3 regions of the Kineococcus sp. R86509 genome follow, and region 3 is predicted to be linked to each of the others. Evidence: riboswitches for the same ligand, from Rfam matches in the RefSeq annotation. Region 3 holds a riboswitch; each other region holds the start of a gene.
What was found. Region 3 has a riboswitch for S-adenosylmethionine ahead of SJY07_RS04695 (ABC transporter substrate-binding protein). Riboswitches for the same ligand answer to the same signal wherever they lie in the genome.
Positions count from the first base shown of each region.

Region 1: linked by a shared signal. The riboswitch ahead of SJY07_RS20260 (acyl-CoA dehydrogenase family protein) and the one ahead of SJY07_RS04695 (ABC transporter substrate-binding protein) in region 3 are both predicted to bind S-adenosylmethionine.
Region 2: linked by a shared signal. The riboswitch ahead of SJY07_RS05865 (MetQ/NlpA family ABC transporter substrate-binding protein) and the one ahead of SJY07_RS04695 (ABC transporter substrate-binding protein) in region 3 are both predicted to bind S-adenosylmethionine.

Region 1 is NZ_JAXHCE010000001.1:4,146,347-4,155,979, reverse strand. It holds gene SJY07_RS20290 (citrate synthase) at 1-1,252, opposite strand, end outside; gene dapC (succinyldiaminopimelate transaminase) at 1,333-2,505, opposite strand; gene fdxA (ferredoxin) at 2,507-2,833, opposite strand; gene SJY07_RS20275 (GNAT family N-acetyltransferase) at 2,937-3,935, shown strand; gene SJY07_RS20270 (helix-turn-helix transcriptional regulator) at 3,911-4,735, opposite strand; gene SJY07_RS20265 (NAD-dependent epimerase/dehydratase family protein) at 4,864-5,883, shown strand; gene SJY07_RS20260 (acyl-CoA dehydrogenase family protein) at 5,885-7,129, opposite strand; SAM riboswitch class IV at 7,176-7,286, opposite strand; gene SJY07_RS20255 (AAA family ATPase) at 7,518-9,503, opposite strand.
Region 2 is NZ_JAXHCE010000001.1:1,241,095-1,250,727, forward strand. It holds gene SJY07_RS05825 (aldose epimerase family protein) at 1-456, shown strand, start outside; gene SJY07_RS05830 (LysR family transcriptional regulator) at 484-1,398, opposite strand; gene add (adenosine deaminase) at 1,465-2,490, shown strand; gene SJY07_RS05840 (NtaA/DmoA family FMN-dependent monooxygenase) at 2,487-3,872, shown strand; gene SJY07_RS05845 (purine-cytosine permease family protein) at 3,869-5,362, shown strand; gene SJY07_RS05850 (OsmC family protein) at 5,444-5,947, opposite strand; gene SJY07_RS05855 (hypothetical protein) at 6,004-6,630, shown strand; gene SJY07_RS05860 (DUF1737 domain-containing protein) at 6,627-6,830, shown strand; SAM riboswitch class IV at 6,932-7,042, shown strand; gene SJY07_RS05865 (MetQ/NlpA family ABC transporter substrate-binding protein) at 7,110-8,066, shown strand; gene SJY07_RS05870 (methionine ABC transporter ATP-binding protein) at 8,063-9,085, shown strand; gene SJY07_RS05875 (methionine ABC transporter permease) at 9,085-9,633, shown strand, end outside.
Region 3 is NZ_JAXHCE010000001.1:981,608-991,240, reverse strand. It holds gene SJY07_RS04715 (acyl-CoA dehydrogenase family protein) at 1-1,002, opposite strand, end outside; gene SJY07_RS04710 (LLM class flavin-dependent oxidoreductase) at 1,106-2,452, opposite strand; gene SJY07_RS04705 (carbohydrate ABC transporter permease) at 2,509-3,327, opposite strand; gene SJY07_RS04700 (carbohydrate ABC transporter permease) at 3,324-4,286, opposite strand; gene SJY07_RS04695 (ABC transporter substrate-binding protein) at 4,283-5,659, opposite strand; SAM riboswitch class I at 5,890-5,978, opposite strand; gene SJY07_RS04690 (Rne/Rng family ribonuclease) at 6,361-9,435, shown strand; gene rplU (50S ribosomal protein L21) at 9,584-9,633, shown strand, end outside.

The sequences.
Region 1 (9,633 bases), 3.2 Mb from region 3:
CCTCGCCGATGTACACCTGGCGGGGACGGCCGATCTTCGTGGCGGGGTCGTTGATCATCTCGCGCCACTGCGCGATCCAGCCGGGGAGACGCCCGAGCGCGAACAGCACGGTGAACATCTTGGTCGGGAAACCCATGGCCTTGTAGATGATGCCGGTGTAGAAGTCCACGTTCGGGTAGAGCTTGCGCTCGACGAAGTAGTCGTCGTGCAGCGCGATCTCCTCCAGGCGCATGGCGATCTCGAGGAGTTCGTCCTGCACGCCGAGGCCGGAGAGGATCTGGTCGGCGGTCTTCTTCACGATCGCCGCGCGCGGGTCGTAGTTCTTGTACACCCGGTGGCCGAAGCCCATCAGGCGCACACCCTTCTCCTTGTTCTTGACCTTCGTCATGAACGTGTCGACGTCGTCGTCGGAGGTGCGGATGGCGTCGAGCATGTCGAGGACGGCGGAGTTCGCCCCACCGTGCAGCGGCCCGGAGAGGGCGTGGATCCCGGCGGAGACGGAGGCGAAGAGGTTCGCCTGGCCGGAGCCGACGAGACGCACCGTCGAGGTCGAGCAGTTCTGCTCGTGGTCGGCGTGCAGGATCAGAAGCTGGTCCAGCGCCTTCGACATCACCGGATCGACCTCGTAGTCCTCGGCCGGGTTCCCGAAGGCGAGGCGGGTGAAGTTCTCGACGAGACCGAGGCGGTTGTCCGGGTAGAGCAGGGGCTGGCCCAGCGACTTGCGGTGCGCGTAGGCCGCGATCGTCGGGAGCTTGGCGAGGAGGCGGATGGTGGAGAGTTCCACCTGCTCCTCGTCGAAGGGGTTGAGGGAGTTGGGGTAGAACGTCGACAGCGCGCTGACGGCGCTGGAGAGCACGGGCATGGGGTGGGCGTCGCGGGGGAACCCGTCGAAGAACCGCTTGAGGTCCTCGTGCAGCAGCGTGTGCCGCTGGATCCGCTCGGTGAACCCGGACAGCTCGCTCGCCGAGGGCAGGTGCCCGTAGATGAGCAGGTAGCTCGTCTCGACGAACGTGGACTTCTCGGCGAGCTGCTCGATGGGGTACCCGCGGTAGCGCAGGATTCCGGCGTCGCCGTCGATGTAGGTGACCGCCGACGTGCAGGAGGCGGTGTTGGTGAAGCCGGAGTCGAGGGTGACCAGTCCGGTCTCCTTGAGGAGACTGCCGATGCCGAAGCCGGCAGCACCCTCGGTGGCAGGGGTCACGGGGAGGTCGAGCTCCCCACCTGCGTGCTTCAGCGTCACGGAGTCAACCATGTCGCCGACCGTACCCGCCCCCGCCGACGGTGCCCAACACAGGTCCGTCACACCTGTGGAGGACACCCGCGTGGGCACGGTCAGGCGAGGTCCGCCAGACGGGTGGGGACCTCGGCGATGCGTTCGTCGGTCGCCGTCAGCGCGATCCGGACGTGCTGCGCCCCGGGCGGTCCGTAGAAGTCCCCGGGGGCCGCGAGGATCCCCCGCTGCGCCAGCAGGTCGATCGTGGTCCGGCTGGGTTCCCCCCGGGTGCTCCAGAGGTACAACCCGGCTCCGGAGTGGTCGACCCGGAATCCCGCGCGCTGCAACGCCGGACGCAGCAGGTCGCGCCGGGCGCGGTAGCGCTCGCGCTGCGCCGCGACGTGCGCGTCGTCGCTCACCGCGGCCTGCAGGGCGACCTGCACAGGCCAGGGCACGATCATCCCGGCGTGCTTGCGCAGTTCGAGCAGTTCGCGCACCAGCGCGACGTCACCCGCCACGAACGCGGCGCGGTAGCCGGCGAGGTTCGACTGCTTCGAGGTGGAGTAGGCGACGAGCAGTCCGGTGTGGTCACCGTCACACACCCGCGGGTCGAGGACGGAGGGCACGAGACCACCGCGGGTCACGTCGTGCGCCTCGTCCCAGCCGAGTTCGGCGTAGCACTCGTCGGAGGCCACGACCACGTCGTGAGCCCGGGCCCAGGCGACGAGGGCGGCGAGCTCCTCGACCGTGCGCACCGCGCCGGTCGGGTTGGACGGGGAGTTCAGCCAGAGCAGCCGGATGCGGGACCCGGTCTCCCAGGCGGCGTCGAGCTCCTCGACGGTGTCGGCGCCCAGCGGGGTGGCCCGGGCCAGGCGCGCCCCGACGTCGTAGGTGGGGTAGGCGACCGACGGGTGGGCGACGACGTCACCCGCCTCGAGGCCGAGGAGCAGGGGCAGCCAGGCGACCAGTTCCTTGGAACCGACCGTGGGCAGGACCCCGTCGGGATCGAGGGTCGCGACACCCCGGCGTCGGGCGAACCAGGCCGCGACGGCTTCGCGCAGCGGGGCGGTGCCGTAGGTCTGGGGGTACCCGGGGGCGTTCGCGGCCGAGCGCAACGCCTCGGCCACGACCTCGGGGGTCGCGTCGACGGGGGTGCCGACCGAGAGGTCGACGATCCCCCCGGGATGGGCCGCCGCGAGGGCCTTGGCCCCCGCGAGGGAGTCCCAGGGGAAGTCGGGCAGGGACGCGCCGACCCGGCGGCGCGGCGGGTGCTGCTGGGTCGGCGCGCTCACCTCAGTGGCCTTCGCCCTGCGGCGGGACCGCGGCGACCACCGGGTGGTCGGAGTCGATGACGCCCATCTTGGCGGCGCCACCGGGCGAACCGACGACGTCGAAGAACTCGACGTTGGCGGCGGTGAAGGCGGACCACTGGTCGGGGACGTCGTCCTCGTAGTAGATCGCCTCGACGGGGCAGACGGGCTCGCACGCTCCACAGTCCACGCACTCGTCGGGCTGGATGTAGAGCGATCGCTTGCCTTCGTAGATGCAGTCGACCGGGCACTCTTCGATGCAGGCCTTGTCCTTGACGTCGACGCAGGGCTGCGCGATGACGTAGGTCACGGGTTGTCCTCCTCCTCCGGCGGACGGGCGGCCGGACGCGCTGCCTAGTATCGCCGACGCACGCCGACCGTCGTGCACGAGGATCGCCAGCTGGAGGAAGCACGTGGCCGAGGTCACCCGCACGCACGTGATCGAGGACCTGCAGGTGGGGTCCCGGGTGGTCGTGCGACACCGTCTCCCCGACGGTGCGGCCTCCGACGCGCTGGGCGACCTGGTGGCCGCCGACGACACCACGCTGCGGGTCGCGACCCGGCGCGGCGAGGTCACGCTCGCCCGCGCGGACGTCCTCGCGGCCAAGGCCGTCCCGCCACCGCCGGCCCGCAAGGGCCCCCCGCACACCGCGATCGGCACCGATGACCTCGAGCGGGTGATGGCGGAGCACTGGCGTCCGCTGGAGCGCCTCGACCTCGGCGGCTGGCGGTTGCGGGCGAGCGAGGGGTTCACCGGGCGCGCCAACTCCGCCCTCGCCGTCGGCGACCCCGGGGTGCCGGACGCCGTCGAGCGGGTCGAACGGTTCTACGTCGAGCGCGGCCTGCCGGCGGTGGTCGCGGTCGCACACCCCGCCGACGGTCTCGGTGAGGGCGACCCGCTGGTCGACGACCTCACCGCCCGCGGGTGGACCGTCCGCACCCCCACGGTGGTCATGACGGCCGCCACGGACGACCTGCCCGCCGCGCGCGAGGTCGCGCTCCCGGACGGCCTGCACGTCGAGACCCGTCCGGAACCCGACGACGCGTGGCTGGCGCAGTACCACTACCAGGGAGCGCCGACGGTTCCCGCGGCCGGCCGTCGCATCCTCGTCTCCGCCGACGAGCAGGTGTTCCTGCGCATCCTCGACGGGACCGAGACCGTCGCCATCGCCCGCGGTTCCCTCTCCCCCGGCTGGGCCGGGGTGACGGCCGTCGAGACCGCCCCCTCGCACCGGCGGCGGGGCCTCGGACGGCGACTGCTGGCCGAGGTCGCCGACTGGGCCCGCGACCGCGGGGCGGCCTCGACCTACCTGCAGGTGCAGGCCGACAACTCCGGCGCCCGTGCGCTGTACGGGGGGACGGGTTTCACCGTCCACCACGGCTACCACTACCGGGTGGCGCCCTCCGCCTGAAGCGCGAGGAGGGCGAGCTTGTCGGCGTCCGCACTGCCGCGGTCGGCGTGGTAGACGGCGACGGTGAGGTGCGGGGCCTCCCCCACGAGGAGTTTCTCCCGGTTGAGGGTGAGTTCCCCGACGACGGGGTGGTTCAGCACCGTCCGGGCGCCGCCCTTGCCGCGGACCTCGTGCCGGGCCCACAACCGGCGGAACCTGGGACTCGCCAACGACAACTGCCCCACGAGTTCCACGCTGCGCGGGTCCTCCTCGGTCCCCACGGACCGCCGGAACACCGCGACGAGGAACTCGGTGACCAGCTCCCACTGCGGGAACATCTCCCGTTCGTCGGGGTCGAGGAACACGTCGAGCAACCGGTTGCGACCCGCCACCAACCGCGGGGAGACGGCCGCCGCCAACGGGTTCGCCGCCAGCACGTCCAGGTGGCGTCCTTCGACGAAGGCCGGCATCCCCAGCCCGTCGAGGAACTTCAGGATCCCGGGCGGGACGGTCTCGCGCTGCCCGCGCCGCACCGGCCGGCGACGCGGTTGCTCCGTGCCCAGGCCGAGCAGGTGCTCGAGGCTCTCGTCGTCCAGCCGCAGCACCCGGGCCAGCGCTTCGAGGATCTGCACCGACGGGTTGCGGTACTTCCCCTGCTCCAGCCGCAGGTAGTACTCGCCGCTGATCCCGGCCAGCATCGCGACCTCCTCGCGGCGCAGACCGGGCACGCGCCGCCGTCCGAGCACCGGGATGCCGGCCTGCTCGGGGGTGACGAGTTCGCGGCGGGCCCGCAGGAAGTCGCCCAGCAGGTTGTCGGCCACACCCCAGGGTAGGCAGCCGGTCGACGGTCCTGCCTGGTCGTGCCACTACCAGGAGCGAGCCGGTACTGGCCCGGGACGCTGCTCGGACGGACGGTGGTGGCCGTCAGTCACCCGATCTGGAGGTCCCCATGCCCACCCGCGTTCTCGTCACCGGCGGTTCCGGCTTCATCGCCGGCCACTGCATCCTGCAGCTCCTGGCCGAGGGCCACGAGGTCCGCACCACGATCCGCTCCCCCGGTCGGGAGGCGGCCGTGCGCGCCGTGCTCCAGGGCGCCGGGACGGCGCACGGGGAGGACCTGACCTTCGTCGCGGCGGACCTGCTGGAGGACGCGGGCTGGGCCGACGCGACGGCGGGCATCGACACCGTCGTGCACGTCGCCTCCCCCGTCCGGCCCGGCCACGTCGAGGACGAGGACGACCTGATCGTCCCCGCCCGGGAGGGCACGCTGCGGGTGCTCGCCGCCGCCCGCGACGCCGGGGTTCGTCGGATCGTCCTGACGTCGGCCTTCCACGCGGTCAGCTGGGGCCACCCGCACGACGACCACGTCTTCACCGAGGAGGACTGGACGGTCCTCGACGGCCCGGGCGTCGACGCCTACGGCAGGAGCAAGACCCTCGCCGAACGCGCCGCCTGGGAGTTCGCCGCCGCGAACGGCCTGGACCTCGTCACCCTGCTGCCGGTGGCGGTGATGGGACCGGTCGTGGGGCAGGACGTCTCCGGCGCGAACCAGATCGTGCAGCGTCTGCTGACGGGCGCGGTGCCGGCGCTGCCGCACCTGTTCTTCCCGATCGTCGACGTGCGCGACGTCGCCGCCGCGCACGTCCTCGCCGTCGGCAGCGCGGAGGCCGCCGGACAGCGGTTCCTGCTCTCCGACGGCCCGACCCTGGAGTTCCCGGAGATCGCCGCGATCCTGCGCTCGGCCCTGGGGGCGGACGCCGACCGGGTCCCCACCCAGGTCCTGCCGAACGATGTCGTCCGGGCCGGCGCCGACGCCGACCCGGCGTTGCGGGCCATGGTGCCCGACCTCGGCTACGCGAAGCGGACCTCGAACGAGAAGGCCCGCCGAGTGCTCGGGTGGGCACCCCGACCCGCCTCCGAGGCCGTCGAGGCGGCGGGTCGGAGCATGGTCGAGCGCGGACTCGTGTGACCTAGCGCCCGGCCGCGGGATCCACCGAGGCGTGGGTGCCGACGTCCCACACGAACGGCGGTTCGGTGCCGTTGACCGACCAGTCGCCGACGATCCGCTGCTTGTAGATCACCGGGTTGTGCGAGGCGACCGTGCGGGCGTTGCGCCAGTGCCGGTCGAGGTCGCGGGCCCGCGAGGTGCCCGACGCGCCGAGGGTGTTGAAGAGCAGCGTCGCGGCGCGCGGGACGGACTCCGAGAGCACGACCTGGGCCTGGGCGGTCCGGATCTCGGCCTCGACGTTCGCCGCCCGGTCCGCCTCCGTCCCCGGCAGGTGTGTCGTGTCGGCGGCGGACTGGACCGCCTGCGACGCAGCGCGGGTCAGGGAGCGGGCGGTGAACGCGATCGAGGAGATCTCGCCGGCCACCGACAGCACCTGGGCGTCGTTCCTGACGAGGGGGGCCAACCCGTGGGTGTAGCTGCGGGTCCGGGTGCGGACCTCGTGCCCGGTGTCGCGTTCGACCGCCGCGGCGATCCCGGCGTGCACGGCCAGCAGGACGAGTTGGTACAGCGCGGTCTGGTAGCGGAACCGGGTGGTGAACGGGGAGACGTCGTCGGCGGCGATCTCGACGTCGTCGAGCTCGAGGGTCCCGGTCCCGGTGAGCTGCTGCCCGAAACCGTCCCAGTCGTCGGAGACGCGAACCCCCCGGCCCCGGACGGGGACCAGCGCGGTCACGACCTCGTGGGTCCCGTCCGGCAGCCGCCGGCGGGCGGTCGCGTCGGTCCAGTCGGCGTAGATCGTGCCGGTCGTGTAGTACTTCCGGCCCGAGATCGCGGTGCGCCCGTCCCGGGTGGTGACGATCGTCTGCTGCTCGCCGGTGACCCCGTCACCGACCTCGCTCCAGGAGTTCCCGACCATCTCCCCCGCCACCAGCCGCGCGATCCAGCGCGAGCGGTACTCCCCCACCGGCAGGCTCAGGACCTGCTCCACCCAGGCGATGTGGCCGCGGAAGATCTGCGGCAGGTTCGAGTCGGCGGCCGCGAGGTCGACCAGCAGGTCGGTGAACTCGACGAGGTCGAGACCGCCACCACCCTCCTCGACGGGGATGCGCAACCGGCCGAACCCGGCGTCGAGGAGTTCCCGGACCTGGTCCCGTGGCAGTTCGTGGTCCTGCTCGCGCGTCACGGTGCCGGCCGCGATCCGTTGCAGCAGCGGCGAGAAACGTTCCCGCACATCGGGTTCGACAGTGGGTTCCAGGGTGGTGCTCACGGAGCTCTCCTCGATCGTGGACGCGTCGGCCTCCGGAACGGGAGGGACAGCGTCCTTACCCGTGCCGGAGCACCAGGTCAGGTCGTCACCCGGGGCACCCCACGACGAGGAGGGTTGCCGGCCAGCGAGCCGGGGCTTGTCGCTGGCGCTCATGACCTGGGACCAGGGAACCACAGGTGGGGAGGGAGGGTCCAGCCCGCTCCGCGGGTGGCCGATCGGGCCGCGGCGGATAGCAGAACGGGAACGCCTGCTCCAGCCCCCCGGAGCAACCGTTCCCGTTCCTGTGTTCCCGCGCCACCGCCCCCGGAGGCCCCCCGGCCTCCCACGGTGCGCGAGTTCCTGCGTCGTGGTCGTCGCTCCCCTCCTGCGGCGACGACCCCGACGAGTTCTAGATCCCCCGGACGACGCCGGAGGTGGTGTCGCGCAGGTCGATGACCCGCGGCGGTGCGGACTGCGGTGCGGACTGCGCCTCGTGGGCGGCCTGCGCCGCCTCGAGCACGTCGGTGATCTCGTGACCGATGAGTTCGTGCCGTTCCAGCAGCGCGTCGCGCAGCGCCGCCACCAGGTGGCGGTTGCGGCCCATGAGTTCGCGGACGAACTCCTTCTGCTCGGTCAGCAGGTTCTCCACCAGCCGCCGCCCCTCGGAGTCACCGAGGACGCGGGAGACGAGGTTCCCGTCGGCGAACGCGCCCTGCTGGACGGCGGCGAAGGAGACCAGGGTCCCGGCCATGCCCGCCGAACCGACCATCTGCGCCGCGACCTGCGTCGCGGACTGCAGGTCGCCGGCCGGGCCGGTCGAGACGTCGCCGAAGAAGAACTCCTCGGCGACCTGACCGCCGAAGGCGATCTTGATCAGCCCGGCGAGTTCGCTGCGGGAACGGGTGTAGACGTCCTCGGCGTCACCGTGGGCGAGCAGCCCCAACGCGTTGGCGCGCTTGATGATCGTGAGGACCTCGAGGCGGCGCTGCGGGGCGACGAGCCAGGCGATCGTAGCGTGTCCGGCTTCGTGGGTCGCGATGAGCCGCGCCTCGTGGTCGGTGTAGCCGACGGGCTGGCCGAGGCCGACCTCGGTGACCAGGCGGGCCTGCTCGACGTCGCTCCAGTTCATCCCGTCGGCACCGCGACGGACGGCGTTGACGAGGGCCTCGTCGAGCAGGCTCTCGATCATCACCGGCGAGTACCCGTTGGTGATCCCGGCGAGCGCGTCACGACGTTCGTCCTCGTCGAGCGGGGCCTCGTGGGCCTTGCGGGACAGGAAGTGGTCGACGAGCTCCCGGCGGCCGACCTTGTCCGGCAGGCCGAAGCTGAGCCGACGGTCGAAACGGCCGGGACGCAGCAGGGCCGGGTCGAGGGAGTCGGCGCGGTTGGTCGCGGCGATGAGCAGGATCTCGACGGGTTCGCTCTTCGGCCGCTGCAGCCGGCGGTGCTGGGGCAGGAACCGGTTGGCGGTGTCGACGAACCAGCCCTGCAGCCGCTCGGACGTGGTGGGTTCGTCGAAGGACTGCATCTGCACGAGCAGTTCGTTGACGACGCCGCTGGCGCCTTCGCTGCTGGCCAGGCGTTCCGTCCGCAGCGCCGTCCGGCCCGTGGCGGGGAAGGACATCGCGAGGTTGGTGAGCCCCCCGCAGCCGACGATCCCGGTGGCGACGTCGGCGTCCACGGGCGTCATGGCGCTCATCCCGCCGCGGGCGCCGGCGATGGCGTCGATCTCCTCGATGAACCCGATGGCGCCGCCCTCACGACGGGCCGCCTTGCGCAGGGCCTTGAAGTAGGAGCGGAGCTTGCGGGCCGTCGCGCCGTACCACATCGACTGGAAGCTGGTCGCGGAGACGAAGAGGAAGGGGACGCCCGCCTCGCGGGCCATCGCCTTGGCCATGTGCGTCTTGCCGGTGCCGGGCGAGCCCTCGAACAGGAGTCCGCGCCGGGGCCGTCCGCCCATCTGCGTCCGGAAGGTGCGGGCCGCGAGGAACAGGTCGAGGCTGCGCTCGACGTCCTCCTTGACCGCGGCCAGACCCTTGACGTCGTCGAGGCCGATGTCGATCTGCTCGGGGCGGTAGACGACGTGCGGCGAGCGGCCGGAGACCAGCGTCTGCCCGAGGAGCAGGCCGATCATGGCGAGGAAGAAGACGAAGACCATGACGTAGATCGGGTCGACGCTCGGCAGCGGCGGCAGGACCGAGCCGGTGAAGGCCAGGCGCAGGTCGACGACGAGCAGCAGCAGGGCCACGACCATGAGCAGCGACCGGGTGCGGCGGCGGCGGTTGCGCTCGCGCTGGCGACCGACGTCCGCGCTGTCCCGTCCGGTGCGGGGCTGCGGACGCGCGCCGCGTTCGGGGTCCTTCTCGGTCCGCGGGGCGTGCTTCACGTGAGCCACGGCCGCTCCTCTCGGTCACGTCCGGGCCGGTGCGCCAGGACGTGGTCCCAGCCAACCCCGTCGTCCGGGCGATGGCTACCGGCGACCACCCTCGGTGACGCGTTCGGACGATCGCGTTCACCCGCCTGGA
Region 2 (9,633 bases), 260 kb from region 3:
CTGTCCGCGTCGCGCTACCTGCCGATCGACGCGAACCTCGTCCCGACCGGTGAACTCGCCCCCGTCGAGGGCACCCCGTTCGACTTCTCCACCCCGACCCGCATCGGCGAGCACCTCCGCGACGCGGACGAGCAGCTCCTCACCGCCGGCGGCTACGACCACTGCATGGTGCTGGACGGCCCCGGTTCCCTGCGGCCGGTGGCCACCGTCTCCGGCCCGCGCAGCGGACGTTCGCTCGAGGTCCGCACCGACCTGCCGGGTCTGCAGTTCTACACGGGGAACTTCCTGACCGGCGCGTGGCGGACGATCGAGGGCCGGCCCGTGCGGCAGGGCGACGCCCTCTGCCTGGAGACGCAGTTGCTGCCCGACGCGGTGAACCAGCCGCTGCTCGGGGATTCCGTGCTGCGCCCGGGTGCGGAGTTCACGACGACCACGGAGTACTCCTTCTCCGTGTGAGCACCGCCGTCGCGGACCGATGGCCCCCTAGAACGAGGCCAGCAGGTCCGCCACCGCCGGTCGTTCGTCGTCGGCGAGCGCCAGCAGCACGAGGCGCAGCGGGTCCAGCCCCCGCAACGGCACGAAGGCGATGTCGTCGGAGCGGTGGCCGGCGGCGACGACCTCCGCGGTGATGGCCATCGCCCGTCCGGAGGCGACGAGGGCGAGCATCTCCTCGACGTTCTGGGCGGGCGGACCCACGACCCGGGGGACCGCGCCGGAGGGGCGGGGCTCGACGAGCCACACCTCCCGGTCGTAGCCCGCGTCGACGATGGGCTCGTCGTCGAGGTCGGCGATGTCGATCGAGGTCTCGCCGGCCAGCTCGTGCCCGGCCGCGAACACCGCCACCCGCTGGGTGTCGGCGACGTGCACCGCGCGCACCCGCGCGTCCAGCACCTCGTCCGGGCCGGCGTTGAGGAAGACCACGTCGACCCGGCCGTCGGCGAGGCTCGCGACCTCCTGCCCCCAGGGGACGTGGCGCAGCACGACGTCGAGGTCCGGGCTCTCCTGGGAGGCCTGCACCAGCCGGGTCGAGACCCAGCGCGGGGTCGAGGTGCCGATGCCGACGGCCAGCCGTTCGCGTTCGCCCTCCTCCGCGATGCGCCGCGCGCGCACCAGCGCCCGGTCCAGGAGTTCGGTGATCCGCGTCGCGTCGGCGACCAGCGCCTGCCCGGCGGGAGTCAGCGCGGACCCCTCGCGGGCCACGCCCCGCGCGTCGCGGAGCACCAGCCGGCCCCCGACGAGCTGCTCCGTGCGCGCGATCGCCTGACTCAGCGCGGGCTGGGAGACCTGCAGCGAGACAGCCGCTCCGGTGAAGCTGCGCTCCCGGGACACGGCGAGCAGGTAGCGCAACGAGCGCACGTCGAGCTCGCCGCCGCTGCGTCCTGCACCACGCTGATCCACGGGATGGATGCTCTCAGAAGGAACGCTTGTGCGACACGTGGCACGTTCGCGCCTACGTTGAGCAGGGTGCGCTCCCTGACCGCCCTGCCCAAGGTGCACGTGCACGCCCACCTCGACGGGTCCTACCCGCGCGAGGCCGTGCTGGCCCTCGCCCGCCGCCGTGGCGTCCCGCTCGAGCTGCCCGTGCGGGGCGGTCCCGCCGCCACCGGGGAGGGCTGGTCCGACGTCTGGGCGTTCTTCGAGGCCTACGGCCGGGTGCCCGCCCTGGTGGCGGACCTCGACGACCTGGCCGGCCTGTGCCGCGCGCTCGTCGCCCAGGAGGCGGCCGAGGGCGTGGTCTACCTCGAACCCGCGATCGAACCCCAGCTCTACGCCCCCCGGCTCGGGAGCCTGCGCGAGGTGACCCGGGTCGTCGTCGACGCCCTCGGCGAGGCCGGACGGGAGCACAGCGTCGAGGTCGGCTCGATCCTGACGCTGAACACCGACCAGGACGAGCCGATCGCCGCCGAGCTCGCCGCGGTCGCCGCCGAGTTCGCCGGCCGCGGGGTGACCGCGTTCGGGACGGCCGGGTTCGAGGAACCCTCGGGCCTGCAGCGCTTCACCGGGGCGGCCGCGACGGCCCGGGCAGCGGGCCTGCCGGTCGTCGCGCACGCCGGGCAGACGGGCGGCTGGGAGTGCGTCGCGGAGGCGATCGACGTCCTGGGCGCCACCCGCATCTCCCACGGCGTCCGCTCGGTCGAGAACCCGGCCTTCGTGCGCCGCCTCGCCGACGAGGGCATCGTGCTCGACGTCGCCCCCGTCTCCAACGTGGCGCTCGGCATCGTCCCCACGCTCGCCGCGCACCCCGCCCCGCTCCTGCACGCCGCGGGCGTGGGGATCACCCTCAACGCCGACGACCAGCTCTGGTTCGGTCGTGGCGTCAGCCACCAGTACGCCGTGGCGCGCGAGGTGTGGAAGCTGAGCGACACCGACCTCGCGGCCCTGGCCGGGCACGGTCTGCGGATCGAGGGCATGAGCCCGGCGACCCGGCACCGCCTCGGCGCGGGTCTCCTCGACTGGCTGGAGCGCAGCCCGGCGGGCGTCCCCGCGTGAGGGAACCGCACCACCTGCTGCTGAGCGCCTTCGAGATCAACGGCCCCAACCTCACCAGCCAGGGGTTGTGGGCCCACCCCGAGCAGCACACCGACCGCTACCTCGACCTCGCGCACTGGACGTCGCTGGCCCGGCTCCTCGAGGACGGGGGTTTCGACCTGCTGTTCCTGGCCGACTCCCCCGGCTACCCCGTGCTCGAGGGCCGCACCCCGGCCGTGACCTTCGAGCAGGGGGTCGAGATGCCGACCAACGACCCCCTGCTGCTGGTCCCGGCGATGGCCGCGGTGACGAGCCGGCTCGGGTTCGCGGTGACGTCCTCGACGAGTCTGGAGGGCCCCTACCCGAACGCCCGGCGGTTCGCGACGCTGGACCACCTCACCCGCGGGCGCATCGGCTGGAACGTCGTGACGACGTCGGCGGGGGTGGTCAGCGCGCTGCACGGACGCGAACCGCTGCCCCGCCACGACGAGCGCTACGACATCGCCGACGAGCACCTCGACCTCAGCTACCGGTTGTTCGAGGGCAGCTGGGAGGACGCCGCCGTCCTGCACGACAAGGCGACGCGGCGCTACGCCGACGCGCGTCGCGTCCACGAGGTCCACCACCACGGCCGCTACTTCCACTGCGACGGCTACTTCAAGGTCGAGCCCTCCCCGCAGCGCACCCCCGTCCTCTTCCAGGCCGGCGCCAGCGAACGCGGTCGGGAGTTCGCGGCCACCCACGCCGAGGTGGTGTTCCTGCAGGGCCGCGACGCCGGGACGCTGCGCCGCCAGGTCCTCGACCTGCACGCCCGGGCCGCCCGGCACGGACGCGGCCCGGGGTCGCTGCGCACCCTCGTCGGACTCACGGTCGTGCTGGGGCGCGACCGGGACCACGCCCGCTCCCGCCTCGAGGAGTACCTGTCCTGGGTCGACCCGGAGGCCGCCCGCGCCTACTACGCCTCGATGACCGGCGTCGACCTCGCCGCCCTGGACCCCCGCGGGAACTTCTCCGACGTCCGCACCGAGGGCGGGCGGACCCAGGTGGAGCGCTACCGGGACGAGACGGTGGCCCACGCGCGCGCCGACTTCCTGCGTTTCGGGATGCGGGAGTTCGTGTTCACCGGCACGGCGGGCGACGTGGCCGACGCCATGGAGGCGCTGGTGCGGGAGACGGGGATCGACGGGTTCAACCTCACCCCGTTCGTCGTACCGGGCTCCTACGCGGAGTTCTGCGAGCAGGTCGTCCCCGAACTGCGCCGGCGGGGCACGCTGGCGCCACCACCCGGTCGCGACGCCCCAGGCCGTACGCTGCGGGAGGTGGTCTTCGGTCCGGGCCGCACGAGGCTGCCCGCCGACCACCCCGCGGCCCGGTACCGCCATCCTCCCGAGGAGTCGACGTGAGCGAGATCCCCGCCACCCCCGAGACGAGGGTGGGCGGTGTCGACGTCGAACTGAACGGCATCAACACCGTCGCCGAGTCCGAACGCCACGGCAGGCCACGCGACCTGTTCTGGCCGTGGTTCGCCGCCAACGTGTCCGTCCTGGGAGTCAGCTACGGCTCGTTCGTCCTGGGTTTCGGGATCTCGTTCTGGCAGGCCACGGCCGTCTCGATCGCCGGGGTGTTCCTGTCCTACGTGATCGTCGGCCTCGTCGCGATCGCCGGGAAGCGCGGTTCGGCGCCCACGATGACGTTGTCCCGCGCAGCCTTCGGGGTCGACGGGAACCGCCTGCCCTCGTTGGTGTCCTGGCTGCTGACGCTGGGCTGGGAGACGTCGCTGGCGGCCGTCGCCGTGCTCGCGACGGCGACCGTGCTGGACCGCCTCGGAGCCGGTGGGGGCACGGGCACGAAACTCGTCGCCCTCGTGATCGTCGTCGGGCTGATCGTGCTCGGCGGAACCCTCGGGTTCAGGGTCATCATGCGGATGCAGCGCTGGATCACGGTCGTCACCGCGGTGCTGACGGTCCTCTACATCGTCTTCGCGGCCGACTCCATCGACCTGGACGCCGTGAACGCGCTCCCGGCCGGGGACGCCGCGGCGGTCGTCGGGGCGTTCATCCTCGTGATGACGGGTTTCGGTCTCGGGTGGGCCAACGCCGCGGCGGACTACTCCCGCTACCTCCCGCGCGAGGCCTCCAGCGGCGGGGTCGTGTTCTGGACGACGCTGGGTTCCTCGCTCGGCCCGGGCGTGCTCCTCGTCTTCGGCGCGCTCGTCGCCGGGTCGTCGAAGGACCTCAGCGGCCGGATCGCGGCGGACCCCGTGGGGGCGCTCACGGACATCCTGCCGACGTGGTTCCTCGTCCCGTTCGTCGTCGTCGCCGTCCTCGGCCTCGTCGGCGGAGCGGTCATGGACATCTACTCCTCCGGCCTGGCGCTGCTGAACGTCGGACTCCGGGTCCCCCGGCCCGTGGCGGTCCTGATCGACGCCTGCCTGATGATCGCCGGGGCCGTCTACATCGCGTTCTTCTCGCAGGACTTCCTGACGCCGTTCCAGGGGTTCCTGATCACCCTCGGCGTCCCGATCGCCGCCTGGGCGGGGATCTTCCTCGCCGACCTCTCGCTGCGCCGCGGTGACTACGCGGAGGCAGAACTCCTCGACTCCCGCGGGCGCTACGGCTCGGTGCGCGGCCTGTCGGTGATCACCATGGTCGTCGCGACCCTCGTCGGCTGGGGTCTGGTCTCGAGCTCGGTGTCGTGGCTGTCCTGGCAGGGATACCTCCTCGCCCCCCTCGACCTGGCCCACTGGGTGCCGCCGACCGGTGGCGAGGACGGCTACTGGGACAGCAACTGGGCCTACGCCGGCCTCGGCGTGGTCATCGCCTTCGTCCTCGGCTTCGTCGCCGTCCTCCTCGGCGGGCGCCGCGCCGTCGCCCTCCAGGAGGAACGCGCCTGACGCTCGTCGCCGGGGGGATCGTTGACTCCACGGTCCCGCGGAGTGGGACCGTGGAGTCAACGATCCCCCTCCCGGCGGGGCTCAGCCGCGCTGGACGGAGACCTTGGGCGGGGTCTGCAGGGTCTGGGCGATGACGCAGTAGCGCTCGGCCAGCGAGATCATCTTGGCCTCGGTCGCCTCGTCGGCGTCGGAGGTGAACGTGAAGGTCAGGGTGACGTCGGTGATGCCGACGGGCACCTCGCGCGAGACGCCGAGCGTGCCGCGGGCGTCCCAGTGCGCTTCGGCGGTCACCGACGCGTTGCGCAGCTCCACGCCCATGGCGGTGGCCACGCTGCGCAGGGTCACGCCGGCGCAGGCCGCGACGGCCTCGCAGAGCATGTCGGCGGAGCACGCCTCGGTCCCGTCGCCCCCGGCGGCGGGGTGCAGCCCGGCGCGGGTGGTGCCCGCGAACCCGTCGACCGACACGCCGATGGACTGCCCGTCCAGCACCGCCACGGCCTTCGCGGGGACCAGCGCCTGGGCCGGGTCCTCGCGGTAGGCGTCCTTCAACGGCTTCTGCAGGGCCCTCAGTTCGGTCGAATCCACCGGGCGAGCTTAGGCCCCCGTGGGGCCGGCCCCGCAACACCCGCGAAGATGCTGCCGTGAAGTGGACCACTGCCGTCAGCAAGCTCGCCGACGTCGCCCAGGGGTGCGAGCACGCGAACTCGTTGCCCACCGACCTGAACCTCTTCCGCGCCGAGGAGGCGTGGGTCTTCGGCGCCCTGCTCGGCCCGCAGCAGGACAGCGAGGACCCGACGTTCGTCCGGGTCGCCGTCGTCGTCGACCTCCCCGAGGACGAGTGCGCGCTCTTCAGCCGACCGCAGGCCGGTGAGTTCTGGCTCAACGCGTCCGGACTGGCGAAGAGCCCCGTCCAGGTCCTCTTCCGGTCCGCGCAGGCCCCGGTGTGGAACCACCTGGTCGAACGGCCGGTGCGGTTCTGGGCCCGGGAGGAGGGCCTGGACCACGAGGCGCTCCTGCAGCTGCGCAACGGCGACGGCGAGGCGCTGCGCCCCGAGGCGCCCACGGACGGGGAACTGCGCGAACGCCTCGACCGTGACCTGCGCGCGAGCCTCGAGGCACTGCGCCGCACGGCCACCGACTACGACGGGAAGCGTTGGGCCCGGGCCAACCACAAGAAGCTCGGCGACGCGCTGGCGGACGCCGCCCTGGGCCTGCTGAGCCTGCAGGACGCCCGCGACGCTCTGAGCGCGAACGGTCCGGACGCGTGAGCGACGAGAAGCTGGCGTACCGGCTGCTGACCGGCCCCGACGACCGCTCCTTCTGCGAGAAGGTCACGGCGGCCCTGGCCGAGGGCTACGTCCTGTACGGCAGCCCGTCGGTGACGACGACGGACGGGCGCACCGTCGCCGCGCAGGCCGTCGTCCTCCCCCACGTCCTGGCCCGACCCGGTGACGGCGGTGCGGCGTGACCGAACGCCTGCGCTGAGACGCGGGCAGTCCTACGGTCGGCTGAACACCGGCGCGGGGGCGATTTGACGGGTTCGACGACGGGAACCTACGGTTCCCCCACGGTCATGAGTGACAGCGACAAGCCCTGGCTCGCTGTCCGGCAACCCTCCCCCGCGGCGGGGTGCCCCAGGTGAAGACCAGGCCGGACGACCCCGTCCGGCAAGCGCGGAACAACGGACGCCGTCGATCACGGCGTGCTGCGAGCCGCGCGCCCGCCGTTCGACCACCGGAGTGCCACCGTGTCCAGCCCCGCCCCCGCCCTGCCCGACAAGCCGAAGCGCCGCGGCCTCCTCATCGGGATCGTCGCCGCCGTCGTCGTCGTGGTCGTGGTGATCGTCGCCGTCGTCCTCGGGACCCGCAAGGACGACACCGCGACGACCACCGCCGCCGGTTCCGCCCCGGCCCAGACCGTGAAGATCGGCGTGGCCGACAAGTCGCTGGACTACTGGACGACGTACGTGGACCTGGCGAAGTCGAAGCTGAACGTGACCGTCGACCTGGTCAACTTCTCCGACTACAGCCTGCCGAACCCGGCGCTGTCGCAGGGCGAGATCGACCTGAACCAGTTCCAGCACATCCAGTACCTGGCGAACTACGACGTCACGGCCGACGACGACATCCAGCCCATCGGTGGCACCGCCATCTACCCGCTGCCGCTGTACTCGACCACGGCGAAGAGCCCGTCGGAGCTCCCCGAGGGCGCGAAGGTCGCCATCCCGAACGACGACATCAACCAGGCCCGCGGTCTGCTGGTGCTGCAGTCGGCGGGTCTGCTGACCCTCAAGGACGGGGGCAACGCCTTCTCCTCGATCGAGGACATCGAGACCAAGAAGGTCGACGTGACCGCCATCGACGCCTCACAGACCGCGAACGCGCTGCAGAGCGGTTCCGTCGCCGCCGCGATCGTCAACGTGAACTACGCGACCAGCGCCAAGCTGCCGGAGACCGACGTCATCGCCAAGGACGACCCGTCCGACCCCTCGGCCGCGCCCTACGTGAACATCTTCGCCGCGCGGGCGAAGGACAAGGACAACGAGACCTACCTGAAGCTGGCGGCCCTCTTCCAGGACCCGGCCGTGCAGACGGTGTTCTCCAAGGACTACCCGAACGCGGTCGTCTCCGACCGCAGCGCCGCGGACCTGCAGGCCGACCTCGCCACCGTCGAGGCCGACGCGAAGGCCGCGAAGGGCAAGTGAGCGCCCTCGTCACGCTGGAGAACGTCTCCAAGCGCTTCGACCGCCGCGACGGCCAGTCCGTCGCGGCGGTCGACGACGTCTCCCTCGACGTCGAGGAGGGAGAGGTCCTCGCCGTCATCGGCTACTCCGGCGCAGGCAAGTCCACGCTCGTCCGCCTCGTCAACGCCCTCGAGCTGCCGACCTCCGGCAGCGTCAGGGTCGGGGGGCAGGACCTGACGAAGCTGTCGGAGGGCGAGCTGCGCAAGGCCCGGTCGAAGATCGGGATGATCTTCCAGCAGTTCAACCTGTTCCGCTCGCGGACGGTCGCCGGGAACGTCGCCTACCCGCTGCGGGTCGCGAAGGTCCCCGCGAAGCAGCGCGACGCCCGCACCGCGGAACTCCTGGACTTCGTCGGTCTCCTCGACCGGGCGCACGCCTACCCGGAACAACTCTCGGGTGGGCAGAAGCAACGCGTCGGCATCGCCCGCGCGCTGGCCACGAACCCCCCGCTGCTGCTGGCCGACGAGGCCACCAGCGCGCTGGACCCCGAGACCACGACCGAGGTCCTGTCGCTGCTGCGGCGGGTGAACACCGAACTCGGGGTGACGATCATCGTCATCACCCACGAGATGGACGCCGTGCGCCAGATCGCCGACCGCGTCGCGGTCATGGAAGAGGGGCGGATCGTCGAGGTCGGCGAGGTCTACGACGTGTTCTCGAACCCGCAGACCGCCGCGGCCCAGCGCTTCGTGCGCAGCGCCACCCACGACCGGCCCCCGGCCGAAACCCTGGCCCGGCTGCGCACCCACCACCCCGGCCGGCTCGTGAGCGTCCGCATCACCGACGAACCCGGTCTGCAGCAGCGCATCGACTCGGTGTTCCGGAGCACCGGCGCGACCGCGGAACTGGTCTTCGGCGGTGTCTCGGAGATCCGCGAACGCCGGACCGGCTCACTGACCTACGAACTCAGCGGCCCCGACGTGGACGGCACGCTCCGTGCGCTCGCCGCCGACGGCGTGCACGCCGAAGAGGAGGTCTGATGGCCGGGGAGGGCTTCTTCGACGGTTTCCTCGACAGCGTCGACGTCTTCCGCGAGTCGATCTGGCAGACGTTGTTCATGACCGGCATCTCGCTGGTCGTCGCCGGCGTCCTCGGGCTCGCGTTGGGCATCGCTCTCTACGCGACCAGGCCGGGCAACCTGTTCGGCAGCCGGTGGGTGTTCGGGATCATCGGGTTCGTCGTGAACCTGGTGCGCCCGATCCCGTTCGTCATCTTCCTGGCCGCCATCAGTCCGCTGCAGCGGGTCGTGGTCGGGACGACGATCGGGACCACGGCGGTCACGTTCGCGATCTCCCTCGCGGCCGCCTTCGCCGTGGCACGCATCGTGGAGCAGAGCCTCGTCAACGTCGACCCGGGGGTCGTCGAGGCGGCACGCGCCGTCGGGGCGGGACGGGTCTCGATCCTGCTGAAGGTCGTCGTCCCGGAGGGCCTCGGGCCGTTGGTGCTCGGGTACACGTTCATCTTCATCGGCATCGTCGACATGTCCGCACAGGCCAGCCTCGTCGGCGGCGGCGGTCTCGGTGAGTAC
Region 3 (9,633 bases):
GAAGATCGCCGACGTCGCCTCCAGGGCCAGGTCGGAGGACACGACCTTGAGGGCCGCGATCTCCTCTGCGACCTCGCCGCGTTCGGCCCAGGTCAGGTCCCCGCCGCGCTCGTGCGCCTGCGACAGCGAGTCACCGACGCTGCGGCCCAGGGCCTCCGCCGCTCGCAGCCGGGCCACGAGCCGCCCGTACGTGGCGAGCACGTAGGGGTCCTCGACGGCCTTCTGCACGTCGGAGAGCAGCCACGGCCGTGACGACGTGCGGGTGTACTCCGCGGCGGCCTCCAAGGCCCCCCGGGTGACCCCGAGGTAGAAGTGCCCGAACGCGGCCTGGATCGCGGGCGTGACCAGCGACCCGAACGCCCCGCTCGTCGAGGCCGAGCCGAGGACCGCGTCGGGTTCGACGCGGACGTCGTCGAAGCGCACCGAACCCGACGCGGACAGCCGCTGACCGAGGTTGTCCCAGTCGCCCCCCTTGACGAAACCCTCGGCCTCGCGGGGGACGACGACCAGCAGGTCCTCCCCGGTGTCGGTCAGGCCACCCACCACCGTGACGTCACCGACGCTCGCGCCGGTGGAGAAGTTCTTCGTGCCCCGCAACCGGTACCCGTCCCCGTCGCGGACGAGCTGCAGGTCCGGGTCGACGGGGTTCACCGAGTCGCCCCACAACCACTGGTTCTCGGCCGTGGGCACACCCCAGCGGCGCCGGCCCGCGTCGTCGGCGACCCAGACGAGGTTGTGCGCGTTGACGTAGTGGTAGGCGAGCAGCTGCGCGATCGAGCCGTCGGCCCGGGCGATCTCGCGGACCACCTCGAGCGCGACCGACCACGGCAGGCCGGCCCCGCCGATCGTCGCGGGCAGCAGCACGTTCGGCAGGCCCGCCTTGCGCAGCAGTTCGGCCTCGGCGAACGGTTCGGCGTTCGCCCGGTCACGCTCGAGCGCGTCGAGGGCGAGGTGGTTCGCGACGTCGCGGGCGGCGTCGAGGACCTGGTTCCTGGTGGTCATGGTTCTCCTCACACCCACCCGTTCGCGGGTGGGAAGACGTCGAGCAGGGCGGAGAGGTTCGAGGACACCGACGCCGCGGCGGAGTCGGCGGCGACGGGGGCCGTCACCGCGGCACCCGGGAGACCTTGTACGACGCCGCCGGGTGGTCGTCGCGCACGTGGACCTGACCCTTGCCGTAGATCGTCTCGCGCAGCGTCTCCCCCTCGTAGTCGCTGGGGTAGACGCCACGGCGTTGCAGCTCGGGGACGATGAACTCGACGATGTCCTCGAACGTGCCCGGGGTGACGGCGTAGGCGCAGTTGAACCCGTCGACGTCACCGACCTCGATCCAGCGCTGCAGTTCGTCCGCGACGGTGGTGGGGGAGCCGACGATCACGGCCCCCATCCCCCCGATCCCCACCCAGTTCGCGATGTCGCGGGGCGTCCACTTCCGGTCCGGGTCGGCGGTGGAGAACGCCTCGACGGCGCTGCGGACGGCTTCCGTCTCGGCGTACTCCAGCGGCTCGTCCGGCGGGTAGCTCGAGAGGTCCAGCCCGCTCCAGCCGCCGTAGAGGTTCAGGGCGCCGTCGTAGCTGACGTACTGCGCGTAGTCCTCGTACTTCGCCCGCGCCTCCTCGTCGGTGGCCGCGGTGATGATCGTGACGAGCGTGAACACCTTGACGCTACGCGGGTCGCGACCGGCCTGCGCGGCCGAGGCCCGGAGCCGGTCGACCCAGGGGCACATGACCTCGGGACGCGTGGCGGTGTTGAAGATGGCCTCCCCGTGCCGGGCCGCGAACGCGATCCCCCGCGGGGAGGCACCGGCCTGGAAGATGACCGGCGTGCGCTGCGGGGACGGCGCGGTGAGCCCGATGCCGGGGACGTCGAAGAACCGGCCGTGGTGCTCGATCGGGTGGACCTTCGCCGGGTCGGTGAACACCCCCGCCTCCGCGTCGCGGACGACGGCGTCGTCCTCCCAGGAGCCCTCCCACAACTTGTAGACGACCTCCATGAACTCCTCGCCGAGCTCGTAGCGGTCGTCGTGGGTGATCTGGGTGGAGAGGCCGAGGTTCCTCGCGGCGGACTCGAGGTAGCTGGTCACGACGTTCCAGCCGACGCGACCGTTGGTGTAGTGGTCCAGCGTCGCCATCTTCCGGGCGAAGGAGTACGGCTGTTCGTAGGTCAGCGAGACGGTGACCCCGAACCCGAGGTGCTCGGTGACCGCACCCATCGCCGACACCGCGAGCAGCGGGTCGCCCACGGGGACCTGCGTCGACTCGCGCAGCGCCGTCTCGGGACCCTGCTGGTAGACGTCGTAGATCCCGAGGACGTCGGCGATGAAGAGCGAGTCGAACCTCCCGCGCTCCAGCAGCTTCGCGAGGTCGGTCCAGTAGCGGATGTCGTCGAAGCGGTGCGACTCGTCGGCCGGGTGCCTCCACAACCCGGGGGACTGGTGACCGACGCAGGTCATGTCGAAGGCGTTCAGGTGGATCCTGCGGTCGGTCACGGACGTCTCCTCGAACTCGGTCACTTGACGGCCCCGGCGGACAACCCACCGACGAGCCACTTCTGGGCCACCACCGCGAGCACGTACATCGGGATGATCCCGACGAGCGACGCCGCGGCCTGCTGGCCGAACTGCACCGTGCGGTCACCCTGGAACAGCGACAACCCGACCGGCAGGGTCTGGCTGGAGGTGCTCTGCGAGAACGACACGGCGAAGAGGAACTCGTTGTAGGACAGGAACAGGCAGATCAGCAGGGCGGCGACGAGTCCGGGCGCCAGCAGCGGCAGCACCAGGTGCCACAGCCCCCTCGTCGTGGACAGGCCGTCGACCCAGCCGGCCTCCTCGACCTCCAGCGGGATGCGCCGCACGAAACCGTCGAGCAACCACACGGCGACGGGGACGTTGGCCAGGCCGTTGACCAGGACCAGCCCGATCGCGGAGTTCGTCAGGTCCGCCTGCTTGAGCAGGTAGTACAGCGGCAGGACCGCCACGATCGGCGGGGCGCAGTAGCTGGCCAGCAGCACCGTCTGCAGACGCTCACCGCGCGCCCCGGCCCGGGCGGTCACGTAGGCGGCGGGTACCGCGACGATCGAGGTGAGCAGCGTCGCCCCGATCGCGACGACCCACGAGTTCGCGAGCATCGTCGAGAGCGGGACCGTCGCGAAGGCCTTGCTGAAGTTCGACCACACGAAGTTCGTCGGCAGCCAGCCGCCGTTGGCGATGTCGTCCACGCTGCGCAGCGACAGCGAGACCATGAACAGCATCGGCAGCAGCGCCACGAACGCGACGGCCGCCAGGATCACGCGCAGACCGCTGCGGCGCAGCACGGCGCCGGTCACCGGTCGGCCTTCACGGCACGCGAACGCACCAGCGTCACCACGGTGGTGAGGACCCCGACGACCAGGCCGAAGACCAGCGTCTCGGCGGCGGCCGTCCCGATCTCGTAGCTGCCGCGCATGCCCGTCCGGAAGATCTCGAAGCTGCTGACGATGGTGGAGACCCCCGGCCCGCCCTGGGTCACCACGGTCACCAGGTCGAAGACCTTCAACCCGATGACGAGTTCCAGCAGCAGGACCGAGAGGACGTTGGGGGCGACGACCGGCCAGACCACCGAGGTGAACGTGCGGAACGCACCGGCGCCGTCGAGGGACGCCGCCTCGCGGAGTTCCTCGGGGACCCCCAGCAGGGCCGCGAAGACCAGCAGGGTCACCAGGGGCGTCCACTGCCAGACGTGCATGACGATCAACGCGGCGAAGGCTCCCACGCTGTCGCCCAACGGGTTCGCGCCGGGGAAGCCGATCGCCGAGAACAACCCGCCGAACGCGCCCCCGACGGGGGCGAGCATGAGCTTCCAGGCCACCCCGACCATGACGGGCGGCGTGACCAGGGGCAGCAGGAGGATCGTCCCGACGGCGCCGAACCGGGTTCCCCGCGCGTGCAGCAACAGGGCGAGGAGGATCCCGAGGCCCGTCGCGACCAGGGCGGCCACGACGGCGAAGACCACGGAGCGGACCAGCGAGCCCGCGAACGCCAGCGACTCCCAGGCGTCGACGAAGTTGTCGAGACCCGTGAAGTGCTGCAGGGGTTTGCCCAGCGACGACTTCGTGAAGGCCAACGCCACGACGAACACCGTCGGGTAGACCAGCATGAGCGCCAGCCCCGCGAGGCTGGGCGCGGCCAGCCACGTCGAGACGTGCCCCGGCCGGTGGCGGCCGGGGACCGCGCGCCGGGCGGCAGGATCGCGGCGACCCCGCCGCGGCCCGGGCACGGTGCGCTGCCCGTCCAGGAGCTGGCTCATCCGAGTTCCTTCTCCCAGCTCTCAGCGGCCTTGTCGAGCGCGGCCTGCGGTTCCGTGGACCCCTGGATGGCGAGCGCCAGCTGGTCGACGAGGTCCTGCAGCGCCTTCGGCGCACCGGCCCGGCTCGGCCAGGCCAGCGGGTCACCGTCGAGACCCTCGCGGATGACGTCGGTCGCGATGCCCGCGGCCGTGGCGTAGTCGGTGGAGTCCAGGACGGTCTTGCGCGCCGGGTCGATCCCGGAACCCGCGGTGGAGGCGAGCAGCAGGTTGTTCTCCTGGTTCGTCGCCCACTTCACGAAGGCGGCGGACTTGTCGATCTGCTGGGAGGCGCTCGAGACGCCCAGGCCGAACCCGGCGTCCAGCGCGGTGCGCGCGGTCGTGTTCTTCCCGCCCACGGGGAGCGTGACCACGCCCCACTTGTCGACGATCTTCGAGCCGGCCGGGTCCTGCGCCTTCAGCCCGAGGTCGGTCCAGGTGTCGAGCATCGCGCCCTGACCGGAGAGGAAGGCGGAGTTGGCCTGGTCGAAGCCGGTCTGCAGCGGTGTCGGGAGGGCCGCGGGGGAGACGTCGATGAGGTGCTGCAGCGCGGCCAGCCCCTCCGCCCCGTGGAACGCGGCCTTGCCGTCGGAGCCGACGAGCGTGCCGCCGTAGCCGGCGAGGCGGTTGATGAAGGAGCAGCCCAGGATCATCGGGACCTGCTGACCCTCGACGATCGCGCCGTAGACGCTGCCGCCGGAGTCCTGGGTGATCTTCGCGGCGACCGCGTCGTAGTCGTCCCAGGTCGTGGGCGGTTCGACGCCGTACTTCTCGAAGACCTCGGTGTTGTAGTAGAGGACGTGGGTGTCGCCGTCGAAGGGCAGGCCGTAGCGCTTGCCGTCGATCAGGGTGTACGGGTCGTAGATCGAGGGCAGGAAGTCGTCGGTCGCGATGTCGGTGTTCGCGCCGATCCAGTCCGTGAGGTCGACCAGGGCGCCGGCGTCGACGAGCTGGCCGAGGCCGAAGTAGAAGTAGTCGAAGACGTCGAACTCCCCGTCGCCGCCCTGCACGTCCAGGATCTGCTTGCTCGTGAGCTGGTCGTAGGGGATCGCCGTGACCTCGAGCTTCCCGCCGAACTCCGCCGCGAACTTCTTGCCGAGCAGGTCCGTGAAGGCCAGCACGTGCGGCTGGTTCACCATCAGCTTGATCGTCGCCCCCTTGAGGTCGACGGCCTTCCCGGCGCTCAGGCCCGAGGAGGTGCTCTCGTCACCGCAGGCGGCCAGCGTGCCGGTGCCGGCGAGCGTGCCGAGACCGAGAGCCCCGGAGAGGACCCGCCGACGGGACGCGAGGAGTCGGGAGGTGCTGGCGGGCAGGAGGGTGCGACGGGGCGCGGACATGGGTGTGCTCCGGGGGGTAGGCGGACGGTGACCGTCCGTCGGGGTGCGCGAGGGCGCGGGGGAGGAGGTCGAGCGAGGTGCTGCGGGGATGCGGCGGCGGTGCTCAGACCGCGCGCGGCGTCCCCCGGCGCATCGGAGCGCCCTGGCGACACGCCGTGGAGGCGGCGCGCGAGAAGTCGACGTGGAAGCGCCGGGTCAGGGTCGAGCGGGTACGGCTGATCACGCTGTTTCCTCCATCGCCCTGGCGGGAGCACCTGCCGCTGCGCGGTGGTTGCTGTGGCGTCGTCGAGCCAGGTCTCTCGGCCACTCTGGATGGTGTTGATCGGAGACTAGCGGACCGCCGGCCCCCTTGGCGACGGTTGCCGCGGACGGCCCGGACCCGTCCTGGCGAGCTGTGCGACACTGACGGTGGTCGAGCGTTCCCTACACCGGGCGCCCGGCCCGCTGTCGAGACCGTCGCCCTGCGCGCGGGCTCCGGGGAGCGCCGCGGTCCAGTGGAAGGACCTCGCAGGCGCCCCGGGCCACACGCCGGACGTCGACCGCCGGCGGCACGGACGGAGCACGCGAAGAGCGCGAACCCGTCGGTGCACACAGAGGACTTCCGTCGGGTGCGGGACGACCCACCCGGCGATTCCGACCAGGACGCTCGCGCGGCCGTGGGTTCACCGGTGGAGCGGGCGCCGCGGGCGAGCGGAGCACCCGTGAGCACCACACCCGAAGAGAACGACGCAGCAGCAGCCGAGGGCGCGGCGACGACGCGGCCCCGCCGGCGCCGTGCCGCGAGTCGACCCGCCGGTCCGCCGGCCCACGTCGACGTGTCCGGCGAGACCAGCGCCGCGGCCGAGCCCGCCACCCCCGCCACCCCCGCTGTGGCGGAACCGACGCCCGATCCCGTCGTGGCGGCGGAGCCGGAGCCCGTCGTGGCCCCGGCACCCGAGCCTGTCGTGGAGACCGAGGCGCCGCCGCGTCGTCGTGCGCGTCGGGCGACCCGCAAGGTCGCGACCCCGGCCGAGGTGGCCGCCGAACCCGTTGTCGCCGAACCCGTCGTGGAGCCCGTCGTGGAACCCGTGGCGGAGGTGACCCCCCAGGTCGAGGTCACCCCGGAACCCACCCCCGAGCCCGCCGTCGAACCGGCCGCCGTGGAGACCACTGCGGAGGCCCCCGCCGAGGCCCCGGCCGCGGCCCCCGCCCGTCGTCGTCGCAGCCGCAAGACGGCCGTCGCGCCCGTGGTGCCGGCCGTCCCCGTCGAGGAGGAGCCCGTCGAGGCCGCTGCGCTCGCGCAGGACGTCCCGGTGGAGGAAGCCCCCGTCGAGGCCCCCGTCACCCCGGTGGCGGAGGACCCCGACCTCATGGACGACCCGGTCCTGCTGCGAGCCGCCGGGTTCGCCCAGGGACGACGGGCCCCCAGCGAGGGTGAGCGTGCCGCCGACGCGGCCGCCCGCGCCACCGCCCTCTTCTTCCAGGCCCCCGTCGACGAGGAGCCCGTGCGTCGCAGCCGTCGCGCCTCCGCACCCGCCGGCCCGCCCCCCGTCAGCGACCAGGACACCTTCGCCTTCGACGGCGAGGAGGACGGCGAGTCCGACGTCGAGGTGGACGACGCCCTCGACCGGACCGGTGACGAGGACGACCAGATCGATGACCAGGGTGACGCGGGCGACGACGACCACGACGACGACGACGACGGTGGTGCGCCGCGTCGGCGTCGCCGCCGCGGTGGCCGCGGTCGCCGCAGCCGCACCCCCGTCGACGGTGACGTCGAGGACGAGTCGGGCGAGACCGGCGCGGACGACGAGGACGTCGCCGAGACCGACTCCGGGGACCAGACCGAGGACCCCGAGGACGAGACCGAGCAGGACGACGACGGCGAGGAGTCGAACGGGTCCTCGCGCCGCCGTCGTCGCCGTCGCCGTCGCAGCGGTTCCGCGGAGTCCGAGGACGTCTCGCCCGACGACCCGCCGAACACCGTCACCCGGGTCCGGGAACCGCGTCGTCCCCGTGCCGCGGTCACGACCGGTGGCACCGGCGAGGACGAGATCACCGCGCTCAAGGGTTCGACGCGTCTCGAGGCGAAGAAGGTGCGCCGCCGCGAGGGCCGCGAGCAGGGCCGCAAGCGCACGATCCTCACCGAGGCCGAGTTCCTGGCCCGCCGCGAGTCCGTCGAACGCGTGATGGTCGTGCGTCAGCAGGACGACAAGACCCAGATCGGCGTCCTCGAGGACGGGATCCTCGTCGAGCACTACGGCGCGAAGTCCGCGCAGACCACGATGGTCGGCAACGTGTACCTGGGCCGCGTGCAGAACGTGCTGCCCAGCATGGAGGCCGCGTTCATCGACGTCGGCAAGGGCCGCAACGCCGTGCTGTACGCCGGTGAGGTCAACTGGGACGCCGCCGGGCTCGAGGGGCAGCCGCGCCGGATCGAGGCGGCGCTGAAGTCCGGCGACTCCGTCCTGGTCCAGGTCACCAAGGACCCGGTCGGGCACAAGGGTGCGCGACTCACCAGCCAGGTCTCGCTGCCCGGTCGCTACCTCGTCTACGTCCCCCGCGGGTCGATGACGGGCATCTCCCGCAAGCTGCCCGACACCGAGCGCGCGCGGTTGAAGAAGGTCCTCAAGCAGGTCGTCCCGGAGGGGGCCGGCGTCATCGTGCGCACGGCCGCCGAGGGTGTGGCCGAGGAGGAGCTGGCCGCGGACGTGCAGCGGTTGCAGGCCACCTGGGAGGCCATCGAGGCCAAGGCGTCCAGCAAGAACTCGCCGATCCTGCTGCACGGCGAGCCGGACCTCACCGTCCGTGTCGTGCGCGACGTCTTCAACGAGGACTTCACCCAGCTCGTCGTGTCCGGGGACGAGGCGTGGGAGACGGTGCGCGACTACGTCGACGACGTGGCCCCCGACCTCGCTGACCGGCTCGTGCGCTGGGAGGGGAGCGAGGACGTCTTCGCCCACCACCGCATCGACGAGCAGCTGCAGAAGGCGCTGGGCCGCAAGGTCTGGCTGCCCTCGGGCGGTTCCCTGGTCATCGACCCGACGGAGGCCATGCACGTGGTCGACGTCAACACCGGGAAGTTCACCGGTGTCGGCGGGACCCTCGAGGAGACCGTCACCCGCAACAACCTCGAGGCCGCGGAGGAGATCGTCCGTCAGCTCCGGCTGCGCGACATCGGCGGGATCATCGTCATCGACTTCATCGACATGGTCCTCGAGTCCAACCGCGACCTCGTGCTGCGCCGCCTCATCGAGTGCCTGGGCCGGGACCGGACCAAGCACCAGGTGGCCGAGGTGACCTCGCTCGGGCTGGTCCAGATGACGCGCAAGCGGACCGGACAGGGCCTCGCGGCGGTCCTCGAGGAGCTCGACGCCGCCGCCGACGCGAACCCCGCCCCGCAGCCGACGCCCACGGGTTCCTCGAGCTCCTCCAGCGGTTCCTCCGGCCCCTTCTCCAACGGCTCCTCCGGCGCCTCCTCGAACGGTGGGGGCAACGGCGGTTCCGGTGGCAACGGGGGCAGCACGAAGTCCCGCTCGCGCCGTGGTCGGGGCCGGGACAAGGGGGCCGAGGGGGAGACGGAGAACGGCCGTCCCGCCGGCGACGCCCCCTCGGTCGAGGGATCCTCCTCGAACGGCTCCGCCCCGCGCGGGGAGTCCGAGCAGGACGCCCCCCGGGAGCCCGCCAAGGACTCCGCGGTCCTCGCCGCGATCGCGGCCGTGGCCGCGGCCGCCCGCCACAAGGAGCGCGAGGAGCGCGAGGGGTCCGCCCCGGGCGCCTCGTCCGCGGGCGACTGAACGACTCGGCCGGCCGTTCGCGGCCAGCCGTTTTGACCCATGGGACGGCGTTCCGTACGCTTGACCCTTGGTGCGCCATCGTGCGCGAGCCACAGACCGTCCATCGGTCTGCTGGCCTTCCAGTTGTGACGAGAGAAACGGGTTCGTTGTGGTGTACGCCATCGTCCGCGCCGGCGGCCGGCAGGAGAAGGTCTCGGT